2 regions of the Pseudoalteromonas sp. 31A1 genome follow, and region 1 is predicted to be linked to the other one. Evidence: predicted binding sites of a transcription regulator. Region 1 holds the regulator's gene; the other holds the start of a gene.

Region 1 (6,346 bases):
CACGACTATGAGCGCCAGTGCTGACGAAGTACGTTATGATGTATCTAAGCGTTTTTTAACGCTTGTTGGTAATGCACAAGTATCGCAAGCGGGACAAAAAATAAATGCTAAAAGCATTACCTACGATATAGAGCAGCAGCTAATCAGTGCCGAAAAAGATGAAAACTCAACTGACCGCGTTCACACAATTTTAGTACCAATCGAGACTAAAAAAAGTAAAAAAAGCGACAAAGGTCAACCATGAGCACATTAAAAGCAGAGCTATTAGCAAAGAGCTATAAAGGCCGTGAAGTTGTAAAAAACGTCGGCCTTGAAGTCAAAGCTGGCAGTATTGTTGGCTTACTTGGCCCTAACGGCGCAGGTAAAACTACCACGTTTTATATGATAGTAGGACTTGTACCTAGCGACAAAGGTAAAATATCGATAGACGATAACGATATTACTCTTTTACCTATGCATAGTCGTGCTAGATTAGGCATTGGCTACTTACCGCAAGAGTCTTCAATATTCAGAAAGCTGACTGTTTATCAAAACTTAATGGCCATTTTAGAAACGCGCAAAGAGTTAAATAAACAAGCTAGAGAAGACACTCTCGATAAATTATTAGATGAATTTAGCATACAACACATTCGTGATAGCCAAGGTATGGCATTGTCGGGTGGCGAACGTCGTCGTGTTGAAATAGCACGTGCGCTGGCAGCAGATCCTAAATTTATATTACTGGATGAACCATTTGCAGGTGTTGACCCGATTTCGGTATTAGACATAAAGAAAATAATAGAACATCTTAAAAATCGTGGGATTGGTGTATTAATTACCGATCATAACGTAAGAGAAACCCTTGATGTTTGTGAAAAAGCCTACATTGTTTCTCATGGGGAGCTGATTGCATCAGGTACTCCAGAACACGTATTAAATGATAAAACAGTACGCGATGTTTACTTAGGCGAGCAATTTAGGCTGTAACATTTACGCCATGTCTTTAAGCATCTGCTAGTATTAATTATAACAACATAAAAGGATTGTTAGAGATACATGAGGCAATCACTACAGCTGCGCATGGGCCAGCAACTTACAATGACTCCACAGCTGCAACAAGCTATTCGTTTGTTGCAACTCAGTACATTGGATCTCCAGCAAGAAATACAAGAAGCTCTCGACAGCAACCCGCTATTAGAGGTTGAAGAAGCAGACTATTCAGAAGACGCTGCAGGTAAAAACGAGCAAAAAGCAGATACAGATGACATAACTGTTAGCGCATCTGCCGATGATGCTCCAAGCGAATACGAACAAGATAGTGGTGAAGCACTTGCAAAAGACACGCTAAGTGACGACATGGCTATGGATGTTAGTTGGGATGAGTACATGAGTGCCGCCCCAGCAGCATCATCGGGTCCGATGCCTGAAGACGAATCAATATACCAAGGCGCCTCTACTGAAACGCTCCATGAGTATTTAATGTGGCAGTTACAACTAACGCCATTTAGCCCTACAGACGAAGCTATTGCTATTGCTATTGTAGAAGCCGTCGATGATTCAGGTATTTTAACACTAAGCTGCGAAGAGATTTTAGAAAGCTTTAATCAAGAAAACGAAGATGATAACGAAGTCGAACTTGATGAAATTGAAGCTGTATTAAAACGCATCCAACTGTTTGATCCTGTTGGTATTGCCGCACGTAGTTTACAAGAGTGTTTGTGTATTCAGCTTAACCAGTTTGATAAAGAAACACCTTACATTAATGAAACAAAAATGATTTTAACCGAGCATATTGATTTATTAGCTGCTCGTGACTATCGTACATTAATGAAGAAAACTAAGCTCAAAGAAGAAGAGCTTAAAGAAGTAATGACATTAATACATACTCTTAGCCCTAAACCTGCAGATACTATTGTAAGAGAAGAATCTGAGTATGTTATTCCTGATGTGTCAGTTAAAAAAATTAAAGGCCGCTGGGTTGTTGAGTTAAACCCAGACAGCATGCCTAAAATTCGTGTTAATAGCCAATACGCGGCAATGTCTCGCACTGTAAAATCCAGTGGTGACAGCCAGTTTATTCGCTCGCATTTACAAGAAGCTAAATGGTTTATTAAAAGCTTAGAAAGTAGAAACGACACGCTATTAAAAGTAACAAATTGTATTGTTAAGCAACAACAAGGCTTTTTTGAACACGGTCCTGAAGCCATGAAACCAATGGTTTTAAATGATGTTGCTGAAATGGTAGAAATGCACGAATCAACAATTTCGCGCGTAACAACCCAAAAGTATATGCACACACCCCGTGGTATATTTGAGCTTAAATATTTTTTCTCAAGCCATGTAAGCACCGAAAACGGTGGTGAATGTTCATCTACAGCAATCCGTGCGCTTATCCGAAAATTAATCGCAGCAGAAAACTCAGCAAAACCATTGAGTGATAGCAAAATAGCGGATATATTGGCTGAGCAAGGAATTAAAGTAGCGAGACGTACAATCGCAAAATACCGCGAATCTCTGGCTATTCCACCGTCAAATCAGCGTAAAAGTTTGATTTAAGACGCAAAAAAAAGAGGGTAATGCTTATGCAACTAAACTTAACTGGTCGTCACGTAGAATTAACCGATTCACTAAGAGACTATATTAATACCAAATTTGCGAAGCTAGAAAGACACTCTGATCATATTAATAATGTTCATGTCATTCTCGATGTAGAAAAATTAAATCAAAAAGCAGAAGCCACCATACACGTAAGCGGTGCTGAGCTATTTGCCTCTACAGAACATCAAGATATGTATGCCGCCATTGACTCGTTGATCGACAAGCTCGATCGACAAGTAATTAAACACAAAGAGAAGCTTGCTCGACACTAATATGATGAAATTAAGCTCACTTATATGCCAGGACTGCAGCAAAGCTGCGGTCCTTTTTAATAGCAAAAAAAGAATTTTAGAGTTCATTAGCGAACTTGCTCACGACAAACTTCCGTATTTACCGCAACAAGATATTCTTAATGCTTTAATGAGCAGAGAAAAATTGGGTAGTACAGGTATAGGGCGTGGCATTGCCATTCCTCATGGAAGAATGAGCGGTGCAGAAGAGCCTTTGGCTTTAGTACTCGTTAGCGAAACTCCAATAAATTTTGATGCGATCGATAATCGCCCTGTTGATATTTTCGTCGCACTCATCGTACCAGATGGCGATAACCAGCAGCACTTAAAGACTCTAGCAACCATTGCTGATAAACTAAACAACAAAGATTTTTGTAAACAGTTACGCAGTGCAAAATCAGATACTGAGCTTTACCAAGTTATTGTCAATCAATCATAGTTTTATAAAGGGTGTTAAATGGAGTTAATTATCATAAGCGGCCGTTCTGGTTCTGGAAAGTCGGTTGCTTTACGCGTTGTAGAAGATTTAGGTTATTATTGCGTAGATAATATTCCAGTTAACTTGCTTCCTTCATTAGTTCGCAGTGTGTCTGATAGCTATGATAAAATTGCTGTTAGCATTGATGTGCGTAACATCCCTAAACAACAAGATGAATTTAACGATATTCTTGAATACTTGCCTGGCTTTGCAAAACCTACGTTATTTTATTTAGATAGCGACGATCAAACATTGATCAAACGTTTTTCTGAAACTCGTAGATTACACCCACTATCAATTGACTCGTTGCCTCTTGATTTAGCCATCAAAAAAGAAAAAGAATTACTTGATGTATTAATCACCCGCGCCGACTTTATGATAGATACAACTGATTTAAGCGTTCATCAACTTGCTGAATCTATTCGTGAAAAGATTTTAGGTAAAAAAGATAAGCAACTGATTGTCACGTTTGAATCGTTTGGTTTTAAATACGGTATACCAAAAGAAGCAGATTACGTATTTGATGCACGCTTTTTACCCAATCCACATTGGGAACCTGAATTAAAACCTTTAAATGGGTTAGATCAACCTGTTAAAGATTATTTGGCCAATCACAGCATAGTGCAAAAATTCACATGGCAAATTCAAACATTTGTACAAACGTGGTTACCGCACTTAGAGCGAAATAACCGCAGTTATTTAACCATTGCCATTGGGTGTACAGGCGGACAACACCGCTCTGTATATTTAGCGCAAACTATCGGTGAAAGTTTTGCAATGACACATCCTAATGTAAAAATTCGCCATCGCGAACAAGAAAAATAATATAGCTGAATAATCACCTGTTCAGCTTAGGTAGAGTAAGTTATGCATTGTGAAGACACTTTTTTAATAAAAAACAAATTAGGCTTACACGCCAGAGCAGCTACTGTGCTTGCGCAATTAGCAGTACAATTTGATGCTACAATCACATTATTCCAAGATGACAAAGAAGCCGCAGGCGATAGCGTACTTGCACTAATGTTACTTGAAAGTAGCCAAGGCAAAGAAGTAAAAGTTGTATGCAAAGGCCCTGATTCTGAGCAAGCTTTGCATGCTGTTGGAGAATTAATAGCACAACGTTTTAATGAACAAGAATAAACAGTTATAAAAATAATGCTCGCATTACTAATGCCCCAACTAAAACAGATATATAAAATAAATACGGTTAGTGACGCCAGTTAACTCACCTCTCCCCATAAAGTAATATAAAAATTTATAAAGGACGCCAATGCCTGAAGCTTTTGAACAAGATTACCCACTACAGCAACTAAAACAGGTGACTAAGTCACTCAATAGTGGTCAATTTGTTCAAGTTAGGCGCATGCTCGCAAAAACAGCTCCTTGTGATACCGCATTATTATTAGAATCATCACCACATAAAATTCGCCGACTCCTTTGGCAGTTGGTTGATCCTGATGTGCAAGGCGATGTTCTTGAAGAACTATCAGAAGATGTTCGTTTAGGCATTATTGCCCAAATGGAACCTAAGCACATTGCAGCCGCAACCGAAGATATGGGCCACGATGACTTAGGTGAAGTATTACGTAGTCTGCCAGACACCGTTTATAAAGACGTTGTTAGCGCGATGGACATTCAAGACCGTGAACGTGCAACACAAGCACTTTCGTATCAAGAGCGTTCTGCTGGCGCGCTAATGAACACCGATACGGTGACCATTCGCCCTGACGTTACGCTTGATGTTGTACTTAGGTATATTAGGCTACGTGGCGAGTTACCAGAAGGTACCGATGACTTGTACGTTGTTGATAAGCATAACTGCTTTATAGGCGCTTTATCGCTGAGTACATTATTAACTAACCCGCCAGAAAAGATTGTTCGCGATTTAATGGATGAAGATTGTGAATCCATTCCAATCTCAATGGATGAAAGTGAAGTCGCGCAATTATTTGAACGTCATAATTGGATATCGGCCCCCGTAGTCGATGATAACGATCAGCTCCTTGGCCGTGTCACTATCGATGACATCGTTGACGTAATCCGCGAAGATGCTGAGCATAGTTTATTGGGCTTAGCCGGCCTTGATGATGAAGAAGATACCTTTGCGCCAGTACTAAAAAGCTCTAAAAAACGCTCAGTTTGGTTAGGTGTCAACTTACTAACTGCACTTGCAGCTGCTTTTGTAGCTAGCTTTTTTGAAGGCACTTTAGATGTTTTACCTATTTTAGCTGTACTTAACGGTATTGTCCCTTCTATGGGCGGTGTTGCAGGTAGCCAATCATTAACGCTTGTTATTCGTGGTATTGCGGTAGGTCATATAAATCAAACAAACCAACGTTTCTTGATGATGAAAGAGCTTGCTATTGGCGCGTTAAACGGTGTTTTGTGGTCGTTGTTAATAGCAGGTGTTATTGCCCTATGGCAGTGGGACTTTATGCTTGGTGGCGTACTCGCCTTCGCTATGTTTATGAACTTAGTGGTGGCAGGTGTTGCTGGTGCGAGTATCCCTATTATTCTTAAAAGAATGAATATAGACCCAGCACTTGCAGGGAGTGTGGTGCTAACCACGGTGACAGATATTGTGGGTATATTCGCCTTTTTAGGTACTGCTACTTGGTTGCTGGTTTAAATTAGAAACTTTTGCAAATAACTAAAGTAAAAAACACTTAGGGTAAAGCTGCAACTATGACAACGGGTACCAAAAATAAAAAAGACACACCTAAAAAAACGCCAAAACAAAAAGGCCTATCAATATTAAAAAGTGTGTTGATATATGGTTTCATATTTTTCGTAATTTATAACGCTGTCAATTGGTGGCGACAACCTGTTATGCCAGCAAATCCTCAATTACAATTAATAGATTATAAAGGGCAAAACATTGATTTGTCAGCAATGAGCCAAGATAAACCAACACTTGTCTATTTTTGGGGAACTTGGTGCCCTATTTGTAGTATTACCTCCCCTGCCATAAACGAACTCGCAAACGAGAATAACTACCCTG
Region 2 (6,346 bases), on a different contig from region 1:
TTACCAGCTCTGACTCAGTTGTTGTTATTAATGATAAGAACGGTCGTTATAAAAATTTATACACAGGTGAAAAAACATATCCCACTACCTGCACTGAAAACTGCTACCCAGCCCACCCAGACTTACTATGCAAAACCGGCAGCGAAAACTGCCAGTACCAAGGCCAGCAAACTAAACCACAACTTAGCACCGGTTATACCGTACGCTGGCTTGGCCACGCTAGTTTTGTAATTAACACTCCAAATGGGCAAAGTGTGCTGTTTGATCCGGTAAAAAATCAGTTTGATTCTCCAGTCGCACTTGGCTTTAAACTCGGCGGTGGTATTTATCGTAAAGCAGGCGCTTGGCCTAGTGAGCAAGAACTGGAAAATATTGATGCGGTAATGTATTCACATATTCATTACGATCACTTTAATAAGACCGACATACAAAGCATTGGCAGTAAACCTCGCTATTTAACACCACTCGGTATGGCCGACAACTTCCCTACCGGCGGTTTTAATATTACCGAAATGCCGTGGTACTCAACAACCAACATTGACGACTTAGTTATTAATGCCGTGCCAGCTCATCATTTTAGCGCTCGTGTATTGGTGCCCCTTATTTACGAAGATAACAATAAAGACTTATGGAATGGCTGGCTGCTTGAACAAAACGGCAGTACCTTATTTTTTGCAGGCGATACGGGCTACTCAAAACACTTTAAAGACATACAGCAAAAATATGGCGATATAGATGTGTGCTTAATACCAATCGCATCTTACTACAGTAAAGAAAGTGGTAAATTTTATCGCTACGTTCACACCACACCAGAGGATGCGCTCAACGCAGCACAAGAACTTAACTGCAAAGTAATGATTCCTTGGGGATACGGTAACTCTAGCTGGAAAATGGGCGACCATACTAGCCACTCTGCTTTGCTACGTTTATTACACATGGTTAAAAAAATGGATGCTAAAACACCGCTGTATATTTTAAACGAAGGCGAAAGTATTTCACTGTAACTATTTACTTAGCTGTTTTAAGATTGTTATTACATTAAGACAAGCACACAATAAAATTGAGAAATTAATGAAAAAATTAGCACTCGCCTTAAGCTTTTTATTAAGCACGCCAGCAATGGCTATTGATGTTGAACATACATCAACCCCAATTACTGTCGATGGCGTATCAGAAAGCGCATGGGATAAAGCCGCTTGGCACGATATGCCTTATTTAATGGATGGCACACTGCCATCAAGCGATGCCGACTTTAAAGGGCGTTATCGTTTACTGTGGGATCAAAACTATTTATATCTACAAGCCGATATTGTGGATGACGTTTTAATTGATACACACGCCGATCCAACCTATAAATATTGGGATGACGATGCGCTAGAAGTGTTTATAGACAGCGATGCATCGGGCGGAAACCACCAATTTAATCACACCGCTTTGGCGTACCACATTGGCCTTGATAACCAAGCTGCCGATTACGGCCCTGATAAAAAAGCCCATTTGTACACCGACCACCTAGTCAGTAACTGGAAGCGCAACACCGCTGCACCTTTTAACATCACGTGGGAAGTAGCGATAAAGCTCTACCCTAACGACTACAAAGAAGGCGCTGTAAATACACCAATTACACTGAGCGAAAAACAAGTCATTGGCTTTATGTTAGCGTATTGCGATAACGACGGCAGCAAAGTGCGCGAACACTTTATGGGTTCACACGAAGTACAGCCAGTAAATGGTGACAGAAACCGTGGATTTATAGACGCAGATGTATTTGGCAAAATCACCCTACTCCCTAAAAAGTAAGTAACTACCAATAAAATAATTGAAGTCGGTTGGGTTGAGCGAAGCGAAACCCAACGCAAAAACATCCCACCAACAAACATTGATACTTCGCATTATCGGCTGTTTCAGTTCTCCCTCTTTCACTTCTCATTCCCTTCTCCTTGTGCAAAAAATCTTTAAGTAAATTATTCACAAAGAGGCGCTGCGCTTTTAGAGATATTCCTATATTACTATTGAAGAAGTCGATAACTTTAAACGAAAAAAAGTTCTCATAGTAAAGCTATTATTGCTCTAACCATAAGTCGCTCTCTTTATAATTAAGGAAAGGGCTAGTCCCTTTAGAGTTGTACTCAATACATATACTTTCGAGACTATTCTTAGCAATTTTCACAAAAAAGCCAATTGGGTAGACTAGTCTCCATGTCTTTGTGGATACTAATCCACCCATAGAGCTCAAATCGGTTACAGTTGATACTTCTTGATAATAAGGTTTAAATTCAACTCTGAAAGGCGATTCAGCACCATTGCCTAGCAATCTAAACTCGTGTGCAAGTTTATTCCGATACATGTAGAGCAAATTCTTATGAGTGAACCTCTCTGGAGATAATCTATCGAGTGTTTCTGGGTGCTTATTTTTTTGCTTCGGCCATTTATCTAAAAGTTCCTCAAAAGTTGGATCTAACTCTAGCCCTTTGTTAATTGATAGCAGGCTATTTGAATTAGAAAACCGTTTCTTTTTCTCTGATTTAGCCCAAGAATTAAGGGTCAAGAATGAACTTGGTAATTGAGGGTGGCTTTCTAAAACACTACAGAGCTGTAATAAGCTAACTCTATTATTATGTTCCCAACCAGAATGCTCTGATATCGTTTTTCGATATCGATGACCTACTTTATTTTCATTCGGAAAAGCAGCAATCGAGAGAGAATCAAAGACTGAGCATAATAATAGCTTAGCTGGAATACCTTGATGCCGGCGATTTGGTTTTGAAAAAGCAGCTGCAATCATAGTCCTATTATATGTTCTGAATCTAGTAACTTTTTCCTCAATCGTTTCCATTCGCGCGCTCTCTCATAGCAAACTGAATATAATTTTCTAACTTTGAAGTATCCTACTTTTACTAGCAATATTATCATCTATATCTAAAAATTAATTTTAATATTATAAATTTACCAATCCTATAGCCTTAGTGATTGATCACCCAGTAGTAGAACTCTTAACGTTGACATTTGGATTGACTTTCCAAACACAAAAAAGCCGCTGTATTTTGCAATACAGCGGCTTTTAAAATCATAATTCTAAATTAATAGATTATGCTTTTGGTCCACGACCTGCACGTTTACGTTCGTTTTCTGTAAGGTAACGCTTACGAATACGAATGTTTAGTGGAGTTACTTCAACTAGCTCGTCATCATCGATGAACTCAAGCGCTTGCTCAAGTGAGTAGTTAAGGTGTGGAGAAAGCGTTTGCGCTTCATCAGTACCAGATGCACGTACGTTAGTTAACTGCTTGCCTTTAAGGGCGTTAACTGTAAGGTCGTTATCACGGTTATGAATACCGATAACCATACCTTCGTATACTTCAACACCGTGACCGATGAATAAACGGCCGCGTTCTTGTAAGTTGAATAATGCGTTAGTAAGTGCTTTACCCGTTGCGTTTGCAATCATTACGCCGTTCTTACGAACACCGATGTCGCCACCTTTGTGAGGACCGTAATGATCGAACGTATGGTACATAAGACCAGAACCCGAAGTAAGCGTCATGAAATCAGTTTGGAAACCAATTAAACCACGGCTAGGGATCATGAAATCTAAACGCATACGGCCTTTGCCATCTGGAGTCATGTTAGTAAGTTCACCTTTACGTAGGCCAACTTGTTCCATAACAGAACCCTGATGCTCGTCTTGACAGTCAATAGTAACTGTTTCAAACGGTTCTTCTAGAACGCCATCTACAGTACGTAAGATAACTTCTGGACGAGAAACTGAAAGCTCGTAACCTTCACGACGCATGTTCTCGATTAAGATACCTAGGTGTAATTCACCACGACCAGAAACACGGAAGCTATCTGGGCTACCAGTATCTTCAACGCGAAGTGCTACGTTGTGTACTAATTCTTTGTCTAAACGTTCACGGATATTACGTGACGTTACAAACTTACCTTCTTTACCACAGAAAGGTGAGTTATTTACAGAGAATGTCATTGTTACAGTTGGCTCATCAACACTTAATGGTGGTAATGCTTCAACGTTTCCTGGGAAACAAACTGTATCAGAAATCTTAAGCTCACCAATACCTGTTACAGTTACGATGTTACCAGCGTAAGCTCTATCAGTTTCGATACGTTCAAGACCTAGGTAGCTTTGTACTGCGCCAATTTTACCATTACGTGTAGTGCCATCAGCACTGATAATAGTAACTTGTTGGTTAGGAGCAACAGAACCACGTTTAATACGACCAATACCAACTACACCAACATAAGAGTTGTAATCTAGTTGAGAAATTTGCATTTGGAAGTCACCTTCAGGATCTGCATCCGGTGGTGATACTTCGTCAACGATCATCTTGAACATAGGTTCCATGTTGTCTGATGGCTCGTCTAAATCTAGTGTTGCCCAGCCGTTGATAGCTGAAGCGTAGATTACTTTAAAGTCTAACTGTTCGTCAGTTGCGCCAAGGTTGTCGAATAAATCAAAGATTTGATCCATAACCCAATCAGGACGTGAACCTGGCTTATCAATTTTATTGATAACTACGATTGGCTTTAAGCCTTGCGCGAATGCCTTTTGCGTAACGAAACGCGTTTGTGGCATTGGACCTTCTTGAGCATCAACAAGTAATAATACTGAGTCAGCCATCGAAAGTACGCGTTCAACTTCACCACCGAAATCGGCGTGTCCCGGAGTATCTACGATATTGATATGGTAGTCGTTCCAAGAGATGGCTGTGTTTTTAGCCAAAATGGTAATACCACGTTCTTTCTCAATGTCGTTTGAGTCCATCACGCGCTCTTCGTTACCGCCGCGTGTTTCTAATGTACCTGATTGCTCAAGTAGTTTGTCAACCAGAGTTGTTTTACCGTGGTCAACGTGCGCGATAATCGCTATATTTCTTAACTTTTCGATGCTCATATATTTACTCAGAGAAATTAAATTCTCAATGATCCTGCAAGATCTACGCACTCATCCACGCTTTCGCGAGATGTCCCAGCATAGGATTTAAAAGGGCGCATATTATCCCTCATTAATGACATGGATGAAAGTTTATCCAATACATATTTTAAAACTTTCTCAATACTTTTACTAAGTATCTGTTTTATATATGACAATTATATGAATTAAATTTCAATATTTTTTTGAAAAACAGTCTTTTTGGCTATTTTTCCGATCTTTTTGTTACTCTTTTACATTTAGGTTATGCTAATTTCAGCTGATTAAATTAACAACAAATTACGCTCTGTAAATTTTGCACCGAAATGGAATATTTACGCACCAATATGGTGCGTTTATATATTCCATTTTGATGCAATGATATTTTTTTAATTTATAAACAGCCAGTTACAATAATGGCACAAAATCAGCTTAGTAAATACCAAAGCAATTATGCAGCAATAACAAAACCCAATAGTTGGAGGACACATGTCACAATCGGTTTTAGATTTTATTAAAGAAAATGACGTCAAGTTCATTGATTTACGCTTTACTGACACTAAGGGTAAAGAGCAACATGTATCGATTCCTCATCACCAAGTTGATGAAGATTTTTTCGAAGACGGTAAAATGTTCGACGGTTCTTCAATTGCAGGCTGGAAAGGCATAAACGAATCAGACATGGTATTAATGCCAGTTCCTGAGTCAATCAAACTAGACCCTTTCACTGAAGAAGCGACATTAATTTTACGTTGTGACGTAGTAGAGCCTTCTACACTACAAGGCTATGAGCGCGACCCGCGTTCTGTTGCTAAGCGTGCTGAAGATTACATGCGTTCTACAGGCATTGCAGACACTGTTTTATTTGGCCCTGAGCCAGAATTTTTCGTATTTGACGATGTTAAATACAAATCAGATATGTCTGGTTCTATGTACAAAATTGATTCTAAGCAAGCTGCTTGGAACTCAGATAAAGAATATGCAGATGGCAACACTGGTCACCGTCCAGGTGTTAAAGGCGGTTACTTCCCTGTTGCTCCAGTTGATGACTTCCAAGATTGGCGTTCAGCTACGTGTCTAGTTCTAGAAGAAATGGGTCAAGTAGTAGAAGCACATCACCACGAAGTAGCAACAGCAGGTCAAAACGAAATCGCTACTCGCTTTAATACAATGGTATTAAAAGCGGATGAAATTCAAGAAATGAAATATGTTATCCATAACATGGCTCACTTATACGGTAAAACAGCAACGTTTATGCCTAAGCCAGTTGTTGGTGATAACGGTTCTGGTATGCATTGTCACCAGTCTTTAGCTAAAGACGGTGTTAACCTTTTTGCTGGCGATAAGTACGGCGGCCTTTCTGAAGATGCGCTTTACTACATTGGCGGCATCATCAAGCATGCTAAAGCAATTAAC

The links. Region 1 encodes sigma-54, which starts transcription at its own class of promoters, with help from an activator protein. Its sites were predicted from a motif close to GTTGGCACGNNNNTNGNNT; they were not measured.
Region 2: glnA (glutamate--ammonia ligase) is a predicted target of sigma-54. The motif match lies at 5,346-5,364, and genes of this name have one in related genera.

Annotation. Positions count from the first base shown of each region.
Region 1 covers NZ_WTKY01000003.1:332,643-338,988, forward strand. Annotated here, with positions in the region: gene lptA (lipopolysaccharide transport periplasmic protein LptA) at 1-244, shown strand, start outside; gene lptB (LPS export ABC transporter ATP-binding protein) at 241-966, shown strand; gene GQR52_RS05410 (RNA polymerase factor sigma-54) at 1,036-2,535, shown strand; gene hpf (ribosome hibernation promoting factor) at 2,562-2,849, shown strand; gene ptsN (PTS IIA-like nitrogen regulatory protein PtsN) at 2,854-3,306, shown strand; gene rapZ (RNase adapter RapZ) at 3,325-4,170, shown strand; gene GQR52_RS05430 (HPr family phosphocarrier protein) at 4,213-4,485, shown strand; gene mgtE (magnesium transporter) at 4,616-5,974, shown strand; gene GQR52_RS05440 (protein disulfide oxidoreductase) at 6,031-6,346, shown strand, end outside.
Region 2 covers NZ_WTKY01000008.1:110,859-117,204, forward strand. Annotated here, with positions in the region: gene GQR52_RS10025 (MBL fold metallo-hydrolase) at 1-1,004, shown strand, start outside; gene GQR52_RS10030 (CBM9 family sugar-binding protein) at 1,072-1,800, shown strand; gene GQR52_RS10035 (hypothetical protein) at 2,063-2,836, opposite strand; gene typA (translational GTPase TypA) at 3,089-4,912, opposite strand; gene glnA (glutamate--ammonia ligase) at 5,420-6,346, shown strand, end outside.